Regions from separate parts of the Pantoea alfalfae genome, predicted to be linked through region 2. Evidence: predicted binding sites of a transcription regulator. Region 2 holds the regulator's gene; each other region holds the start of a gene.
The links. The regulator LexA, encoded in region 2, represses DNA repair genes until DNA is damaged. The targets are predictions, from matches to a motif close to TNCTGTATGTACATACAGNA.
Positions count from the first base shown of each region.

Region 1: the regulator LexA is predicted to act here: its motif matches at 1,401-1,420, upstream of umuD (translesion error-prone DNA polymerase V autoproteolytic subunit).
Region 3: the regulator LexA is predicted to act here: its motif matches at 1,158-1,177, upstream of K6R05_RS12615 (DNA translocase FtsK 4TM domain-containing protein).

Region 1 is NZ_CP082292.1:2,199,638-2,202,897, reverse strand. It holds gene K6R05_RS10250 (hypothetical protein) at 529-753, shown strand; gene K6R05_RS10245 (hypothetical protein) at 854-1,105, opposite strand; gene umuD (translesion error-prone DNA polymerase V autoproteolytic subunit) at 1,442-1,861, shown strand; gene umuC (translesion error-prone DNA polymerase V subunit UmuC) at 1,864-3,132, shown strand.
Region 2 is NZ_CP082292.1:3,715,819-3,719,078, reverse strand. It holds gene plsB (glycerol-3-phosphate 1-O-acyltransferase PlsB) at 1-267, opposite strand, end outside; gene K6R05_RS17390 (diacylglycerol kinase) at 396-764, shown strand; gene lexA (transcriptional repressor LexA) at 870-1,484, shown strand; gene dinF (MATE family efflux transporter DinF) at 1,585-2,907, shown strand; gene K6R05_RS17375 (CsbD family protein) at 3,075-3,260, shown strand, end outside.
Region 3 is NZ_CP082292.1:2,685,832-2,689,091, reverse strand. It holds gene trxB (thioredoxin-disulfide reductase) at 1-104, opposite strand, end outside; gene lrp (leucine-responsive transcriptional regulator Lrp) at 625-1,119, shown strand; gene K6R05_RS12615 (DNA translocase FtsK 4TM domain-containing protein) at 1,238-3,260, shown strand, end outside.

The DNA.
Region 1 (3,260 bases), 1.5 Mb from region 2:
AAGGAATGCGTTGATTCAGATCCGGTAACCGGCTGACGCAAAAAAATTGCATCTGAAGGTGGAAATCCACAACACCTTCAGATGCGGTGCAAAGCACGCTCGTTACAAGTGATTTAACATCACGAGGTAAAGTTATACAAAAATGGCAAAGTTGTACAATAAAATTTGACAAAAGATCACTGGTCAGATGTGTTGAGGGAGAGATGGCACACAGGACAAAGCGAGGCTTTCACTCTTTATGTTATATTATTCAGTGAATTAACAGGGATTTCCCATAAGATGATAACGTCTGCTGGTGAGTGCCAGCTATTTTTCTGCCGTCCTGTAAAACGATACAATAGCCGTTCAGGCAGACATTTTTGCAAAAAACCTGTACAGCCCGTACAGTTTTTTTTGCGCAGGAAAAGCGGACAACGCAACACAGCTGCTGCAATCCTGTCCGCCTGACAGGTCATGCCACATAATTCACTTCCCACGCCTGATGCAGAAGGCTAAGGTTGAGCCCTTATTCATCACAAGGAAATGATCATGGTTCACGACTATTTTGCGATTCCGCCTGCGGGCGTGACGCAGGAACAACATAAACGTTCAGTGGCTGTGGCAGCGGCGCTGTCAGTGGCAAAGGAATCCGTCAGCGCTTCAACGTCAGCAACCGGTTCAAAAGCCTCCTGGGACCTGCAGGCCGTGGCGAATGAAATTGGTAATCTGGCCGATGCGATTCAGGATGCGCTGGAGAGTGATAGCCAGGCTTAAAGGCTAATCCGCAGCGTCTCAGACGGCTGCCGGGACGGGGCAGGGGATGGCAGTGTTCAGGAGCCGGTAACGTCCGGTGAGCGGACGCTGCCGGAGAGTCCTATTCCATCGTGGGTGGCTCATATTTAATATACTGACGCAGGGCGTCATGGATTGCCTGATTATTGCCTTCCTCCAGACCACGTTCGGCATATTCTTTCGCCAGCGCGGCCAGCACATCGTCAAATTTCCCTTTGTAGTTGAGATTATTGAGCGCAATTTGCTGACCGAGTATCGCTTTTAATACCGTGGTCTCAACCGTTAACTGCGCAACGGCTTCTTCCAGATGTTTAATTCTATCGTCGTCTGTCATAACCTCTCCATGCCTTAAAAAAGGCAGAATAACCAGCCCGCTCTGAATATTCAAACCTCGGCGAATGCCACAGAGACGTTGTCAGATTTTCCTTAAGTAAAAATAATCAGCGGGTGAATTTATAAGATTAGTTACTGAAAGAAAAAACGCTGATATTCCCGTGCTGCGGCAAAAGTAACCCGTTTCCGCTTACTCTCACAGCAGTGAGAAAAAAGAGGATTAAAAAAGTGTATTACCATCAACTCCTTTGCTTAAAAATGTTCCGTGTCACTTGATTAAAAGGGGGATTAGCTATTACTGTATTTATATACAGTAATCTGAGCAAGGAGTGAAATTGTGGAATTCATTAAACCTGCGGACATTCGCGCCGTTATGCCTTTACCGCTTTATATCGAACGTGTGCCGTGCGGATTTCCCTCCCCGGCGCAGGATTATGTCGAACAACGTATCGATCTCAATGCGCTGATGGTGCAGCATCCCAGTGCCACCTATTTTGTCCGCGTCAGCGGCGAGTCGATGATTGAGGCGGGCATTAACGATGGTGATATGCTGGTGGTCGACAGCTCGCTCACCGCCTCACACGGCGATATCGTGGTGGCCGCCGTCGATGGTGAATTTACCGTTAAACGTCTTCAGCTTCATCCCTGCCTGCAACTGATGCCGATGAACACCAAATTTAAACCGATCGCTATCCAGACCGAAGATGCGCTGGAAGTGTTTGGTGTTGTGACCTTTGTTATTAAATCGACGCACTGACCATGTTCGCGCTGGTCGATGTGAACTGCTTTTATGCATCGTGCGAAACCGTTTTCCGGCCCGATCTGAAAGGCAAACCGGTGGTGGTGCTGTCGAATAACGACGGCTGTGTGATTGCGCGCAGCGCCGAGGCAAAAAAAGCCGGCATTAAAATGGGTGCACCCTATTTTAAAATGCGTGAAGAGCTGACGCGTCATGCGGTAAAGGTCTTCAGCTCAAATTACGCGCTCTATGCCGACATGAGTGAACGGGTGATGACCATCCTCGAAGAGATGGCTCCCTCGGTGGAGATCTACTCGATCGACGAGGCGTTTATGGATCTTACCGGCGTGCAGAACTGCATGGCGCTGGAGACCTTTGGCCGGCAGGTTAAAGAACGGATCCGCAAAGAGACCCATCTGACCGTCGGCGTCGGCATTGCACAGACCAAAACGCTGGCTAAGCTGGCGAATTTTGCGGCCAAAAAGTGGAGCAAAACCGGCGGCATTGTCGATCTGTCGGACCCCGAACGACAGAAAAAGCTGCTGGCGCTGATTGATGTGGCTGACGTCTGGGGCGTAGGGCACCGGATCGGCAAACGGCTCAACGCCATGGGCGTTATGACGGCGAAAGATCTGGCCGATCAAAGCACCGAATCTATTCGCAAACAGTTCAGCGTGGTGATGGAGCGTACCGTCAGAGAACTGCGTGGCGAATCCTGCCTGGAACTGGAGTCAGTGACACCGGATAAGCAGCAAATCATGTGTTCCCGTTCGTTTGGCAGCCGCATCTTCGATTATGACCAGATGCGTGAAGCCGTCTGTGCCTATGCTGAGCGTGCGGCAGAGAAGCTACGCCGCGGTAACCAGTATTGCCGTCAGGTGGGGGTCTTTGTGCGTACCAGCCCGCATGCTACGGATGAACCCTTTTATGGTAATCAGTCTACCGGCCAGTTGGTCATCCCGACACAGGACACGCGCGATATTGTCGGTGTTGCGATGGCGTGTCTGGATAACATCTGGATTGAGGGGCATCGCTATATCAAGGCGGGCATCGTGCTGGGGGATTTTTTCAGTCAGGGCGTGGCCCAGCTTGATCTGTTTGACGAGCATCAGCCGCGCCGCAACAGCCAGGAGCTGATGCAGCTGATTGATAAAATTAATAAAATCGGCAGCGGAAAACTCTGGTTTGCCGGGCAGGGGATCAACAAGGCCTGGGCAATGAAGCGCGAGATGCTGTCACCTGCCTATACCACGCGGGTAACGGATTTGCCGGTGGCGGCGGTTAAGTAGGCGCGGGTCCGGCTTCCTCTGTTGCTGACGTAGCAGCAGCTGTTATACGCTTTTTTATCACGCGATTAAAGTGACAGGAAGTGATGCTTTGCCTGGCCCGATGAGTAGTTTTTCATCGGGCATTTTAA
Region 2 (3,260 bases):
CGGGCCATCGTGGATAAATACGTGGCGCGGCAGCAGTGAACCATCAATCTCCAGCGGAGAGAGCGGATCAGGCAGATGATGCCGCAGACACTGCGCGCGTAAAGTCAGTAAGTCGGCCTTCGAATCGTAAGGCAAAACATACATAATAGGTCGGGTCGGATCCAGACCATGTTCAGACACAGGATCGGCCGGAATGGCCTTACTTTTTACCAAAAACGACAGTGGTAAATTAAGCAATTTGTAATAGAGTTTACGCCAACCTGACATAGACAACATGAAGCCTCTTGTTAGCAAAGCGCCGCAAGCATACCAGAAAGTGCAGCGAAGATCTGTGGTGGTGCCAATTGCACGCAGCCCAGACATTGACGTCAATCCGATAAAAGGGTTCCCACATCATGGCAAATAATGCCACCGGACTTATCAGAATAATTAAAGCCGCAGGTTACTCCTGGCAGGGACTGCGTGCCGCCTGGCAACATGAAGCGGCGTTTCGTCAGGAAGCCCTGGCTGCGCTGGTCGCCATTATTATCGCCTGCTGGCTGGATGTCGATGTGGTCTCACGCATCCTGATGATTGGGTCGGTGGTGCTGGTGGTCATTGTCGAAATCCTTAATAGCGCCATTGAATCCGTGGTCGACCGCATCGGTCAGGAGCATCATCCGCTGGCGGGCCGGGCCAAAGATATGGGATCTGCGGCAGTACTGATCAGCATCTTACTGGCACTCTTTGTCTGGATCGCGCTGCTCTGGACACATTTGCGATAAGCGTTCCATATCGCGCCGGAAGCCGCGTTTTGCCTGACAATCGGTTTCCATTTCGCCAATACCTGTATATACTCACAGCGACTGTATAAACAACCAGGGGGCGGGATGAAAGCATTAACCAGCAGGCAGCAGCAGGTCTATGACCTGATTCGCGACCATATTTCTTCAACAGGCATGCCGCCTACGCGCGCAGAGATTGCTGCACAACTGGGCTTCCGCTCACCGAATGCGGCAGAAGAGCACCTGAAAGCGCTGGCGCGTAAAGGCGTCATTGAGATCGTTTCCGGTGCATCGCGCGGCATTCGCCTGCTAATGGAAGAAGAAGCCTCAGAAGGCATACCGTTGATTGGCCGGGTTGCTGCCGGTGAGCCAATCATGGCGCAGGAACATATCGAAACCCACTATAAAGTGGATCCGGGCCTGTTTAAGCCCTCTGCCGACTTCCTGCTGCGCGTCAGCGGAATGTCGATGAAAGATATCGGGATTATGGATGGCGACCTGCTCGCGGTACATAAAACCCAGGATGTGCGCAATGGCCAGGTTGTCGTTGCCCGCATTGATGATGAAGTCACCGTTAAGCGCTGGAAAAAGCAGGGTGCTATCGTGCATCTGCTGCCTGAAAACAGCGATTTCGACCCGATTGTTGTCGATACCCGTGCACAGTCTCTGACCATTGAAGGTCTGGCGGTTGGCGTGGTGCGTAACGGCGAGTGGCTCTGATTCTGAGGGCTGCGTGCATTCGCTTTCTCTGATGCTATTCTGTCTGCCCTAATTTTGTCGCTGCCTGTTTTGCGCAGCGACACTGAGCACGGAACGGCGAATGCGCTTTATCACGGCAACGGATAAAAATCTCTGGCGGCTTGCGCTGCCGATGATCCTTTCAAATATCACCGTTCCCTTACTGGGCGTGGTCGATACTGCAGTTATTGGTCATCTCGACAGCCCTGTCTATCTTGGCGGGGTTGCGGTCGGGACCACTGTGACCAGTTTCCTCTTTATGCTGCTGCTTTTTCTTCGAATGAGTACGACTGGCCTGACGGCGCAGGCGTTTGGTGCCGGTGATAAAATGGCGCTGGCACGTGCGCTGACCCAGCCGCTGATGATTGCGCTGCTGGCAGGTGTACTGTTCATCGCTTTACGTTATCCGATTATTCAGCTGGCGACCCATCTGGTTGGCGGTAATCCCGCGGTACTGGAACAGGCGGCGCTGTTTATTCAGATTCGCTGGCTCAGTGCACCCGCCACGCTGGCAAACCTGGTCATTCTGGGCTGGCTGCTGGGCGTGCAGTATGCGCGCGCGCCAGTGATCCTGCTGGTGGTAGGCAATCTGGTTAACATCGGGCTCGATCTCTGGCTGGTGATGGGACTGCACTGGGGTGTCGCGGGGGCGGCAACCGCCACGGCGCTGGCGGAGTACATCACGCTGGGTGTCGGCGGTATCATGGTCTGGCGAGTCCTGAAGCTGCGCGGTATTACGTTAAGCCTGCTGAAGCAGAGCTGGCGCGGTGACAGCGGCCGGCTGCTGCGGCTGAACCGGGACATCATGCTGCGCTCATTGATGCTGCAACTCTGTTTCGCCTCGCTGACCGTGCTGGGCGCGCGGCTGGGCCCGGATGTGGTGGCGGTTAACGCGGTATTGCTGATGTTCATTACGTTCACGGCCTATGCGCTGGATGGCTTTGCCTACGCAGTTGAAGCTTTTGCCGGCGAGGCCCATGGTGCAAAAGATGGCGGCAAACTGCTGCGTGTCTGGCACTCTGCCTGTCGGCAGGCGGTGGTGGTAGCGCTGTTCTTTTCCCTGACCTATGCCATTGCTGGCCCGCAGATTGTTACCCTGTTGACCTCTCTTCCTTCGCTGCAACAAAGTGCTGACCGCTATCTGGTCTGGCAGATCGTTATGCCGCTGATCGGCGTCTGGTGTTATCTGCTGGATGGGATGTTCATCGGCGCAACACGCGGACGTGAGATGCGTAACAGCATGGTGGTGGCAGCAGCAGGCTACTTTCTGATGCTGCTCAGCGTACCGGCGCTGGGTAATCACGGACTGTGGCTGGCGGTAACGGTTTTCCTGGCGCTGCGCGGCCTGTCGCTGTGGCTCATCTGGCGTAAGCACTGGCGTCAGAACAGCTGGTTTGATGCCTGAGTCAGTCGTGGCTGCACGCAAGCCGATACAGATTATTCTGTATTATTCTACGGTTAATAAGTTGGCTACTATAATTAACTCTATGCAGCGCAGTTAACCAGCGCTTTATATCGTTATTTTGTTAAGTAACAAGATAATCATTAAACCCCGAGGATTGGAGGTCTGCCATGAATAAAGATGAAGCCAGCGGCAACTGGAAGCAGTTCAAAGGCAAAATGAAAGAGAAATGGGGCAAGCTGACCGATGACGACATGCAGGTTATCGAAGGTAAACGCGATCAGCTGGTCGGCAAAATCCAGGAACGTTATGGCTATGCGAAAGATGAAGCAGAGCGTGAAGTAACCGACTGGGAA
Region 3 (3,260 bases), 1.0 Mb from region 2:
ATCAGTACCGGATTCAGGTTGGCGCGTGCAGCATAAACGGCTGCGGTATAACCCGCTGGGCCGGAGCCCAGAATGAGTAACTTACTGTGTTTGGCCGTACTCATGCGTTCCTCAGTTTCATTCGGCTGACATAGCCTGCGATTGTAGGGAATATCCGGCGACAATAACAAGACTTAGCCAATTTTGTTAACGATAGCTGCAAGTGGCGTAGACGATGAGCGGCGGTTTTGCCTGGTCAATGCGCCAGAATGGGGCAAAAATCGGCTTTGAGAGGTGCAAAAGTGGAAAAATACTCATTTAAAAACAGATACCCAGCGGTCTGTCTGGCATCTTGTCCTGAATTTGGTGATTTTACTTTGACAATCGCCTGCGCTTTTGCGAAAACATTATCAGAAGCGAATAACATTTATCGGAACAAAACAGGTTTTCGTCGCCTGTTTTGCGTGTAACGCCGAATAAAAGCAGCCTGATATGGATAATGACGCATGATGTGGACAGACAACATGCGTCATATCGATAGGTGTCAGATCACAGGCTCTGTTAGCTCACTTCAGAAATGCCCCGAACATTGAGCGTTTTCAGGGCGTGGCAGGTAAAGGGAAGGAATTAAGAGAGACAATAATAATGGTAGACAATAAGAAACGCCCCGGGAAAGACCTCGACAGAATTGACAGGAACATTCTGAATGAACTTCAGAAAGATGGTCGCATTTCAAACGTAGAGCTTTCCAAACGCGTAGGCTTATCGCCTACGCCATGTCTTGAGCGTGTACGCCGTCTCGAACGCCAGGGATTTATTCTTGGTTACACCGCGCAGTTAAACCCGCACTATCTGGATGCCTCTCTGCTGGTATTCGTTGAGATTACTCTGAATCGTGGTGCGCCGGATGTGTTTGAGCAATTTAACGCCGCTGTGCAAAAACTTGAGGAAACTCAAGAGTGTCACCTCGTTTCTGGTGATTTCGACTACCTGCTGAAAACGCGCGTACCTGATATGTCTGCCTATCGTAAGCTGCTGGGTGAAACCCTGTTGCGCCTGCCGGGCGTAAACGACACGCGAACTTATGTGGTGATGGAAGAGGTCAAACAGAGCAATCGACTGGTTATCAAAACTCGCTGATGCGGGGCAGGTGCAAAACCTGTGAGATTTCGGTACACTCCTGTGCATTCATACAGGATCAGCGTCGGGCTTGCCCGACGCTGTTGCTTCTTACTTTACAGGCACCTGGAGAGTCCTCTTGAGCCAGGAATATACAGAAGATAAAGACGTTTCGTTACAATCGCTGAGCAGTGGACGTCGTCTGCTGGAAGCGTTGCTGATTCTGGTGGCGCTGTTTGCTATCTACCTGATGGTTTCACTGGTCAGTTTTAACCCTTCCGATCCGAGCTGGTCGCAAACGGCCTGGCATGAACCTATCCATAATATCGGCGGCAGCGTCGGTGCCTGGCTGGCTGACACCTTACTCTTCATCTTTGGTGTGATGGCGTACGCCATTCCGCCCGTCATCCTGGGTCTGTGCTGGATTGCTTTCCGTCAGCGCGACAGCCAGGACTACTTTGACTACTTTGCCGTCGGGTTACGCTTAATTGGCGTCCTCGCGCTGGTGGTGACGACCTGTGGTATGGCGGCGCTGAACGCCGATGATATCTGGTACTTTGCCTCGGGCGGCGTGATTGGCAGCCTGGTCAGTAATGCTATTGCCCCCTGGTTCAGTCCGGCTGGCGGCACGCTGATGCTGCTCTGCGTCTGGGCAGCGGGGATAACCCTGTATACCGGCTGGTCATGGCTCACCATTGCAGAAAGAATTGGCGGCGTCGTCATGGGCGTGCTGACGTTTGCCAGCAACCGCTCACGTCACGATGAGCCCTGGCAGGAAGAGGATGACGAGCGGGACGCGCAAGATTATGCGGATGTCCCTGCATTGCATGTCGCCGACCAGGATGATGACGTGCTGCTGTCTGCGCCGCGTGCTGCCGATCAGAAAGATGATGTGCTGCTTTCCGCGCCACGCGCTGCCCCTCAGCCTGTGCCGACACAGCCGGATCCGCTACTGGCGAAAGCGGCAGCCGCAACCAGTGCGGCAGTAGCCGCCACTGCGGAAGCTGCAGAAGTGACCATCGCTCCCGCAGCGCCGGTTAACGCGGCACCTGCTGCAGCGGCCTTTACTGCATCGGCGCCTGCCGCATCAGCAGCAATGCCCGCATCGCCAACGGCACAACCTGCTCCAGCATCTGCACAGAGCACCCCTGCATCCTATGGTACAACGATGGCCCCGTCTCCGGCGCAGAATGCTCCTGCACCCGCGGCCTCACCACCGCTTTACCACTTTGAAATGCCAGACGAAGCCCCGGCTGCGCCGTCGTTCAATGCTTACGACGATGACGAACCTAAAATGGGTAACTGGCGTGACACATCAGCGATCCCTGCGGCCGCTACAGCCGCCACTGCCACTGCCGCTGCCGCAACGGCGGCCACACGTACTGCACCTGTTTTTGACCTGGCACCTGAAACCAATCTGAATCCGCAGGTTAAGCAGGGTATCGGACCGGCGCTGCCGCGTCCTAATCCGGTAAAACTGCCTACACGTCGTGAACTGGCCTCTTATGGCATTAAGTTACCTTCTCAGCGCATGGCTGAAGAGAAAGCCAAAGCGGAAGAGAGCGAAACGGCCCCGGTTACGTCGGTTTCCACTGCATCTGATGCAGAAGAGGCACTGCAGCAGGCTGAACTGCGTCAGGCCTTCCAGTCTGAGCAGCAGCAACGTTACGGCACCAGCTGGCAGCAGGACGAACAAGATGAGCAGGATGCGCAGCAGCAGGATGCACTGGCACGTCAGTTCGCCGAGCAGCAACAGCAGCGCTATGAACCTGAAGTGAGAAAAGAGCCGGTATTAAATATTGATACTGCCTCAGCGTTCGATTTTTCACCGATGAAAGATCTGGTGGATGACGGCCCGTCTGAACCGCTGTTTACGATTGCCGCGACGCCGGAGCCGGAAGCACCTGCGGCTTCACACGAACCGTGGCAGCAGGTGAGTGAGGTCTCAAGCCCTCAGGCACCGGCTCAGGTGCCTGCACCTGCCCGTTTTGCACCGGCAGAACCTGCCTATAGTGCGCCAGCGACGCCTGCGGTACCCGCAGAGCCTGTTTATCATGCACCAGAGGCAGCTCAGGTCCCGGCTTATTCTGCACCTGCTTATGGTACGCCAGCAGAGCCTGAAGCGGATTATGCCGCTCCGTCTGCGCCTGTGTATGCTGCAC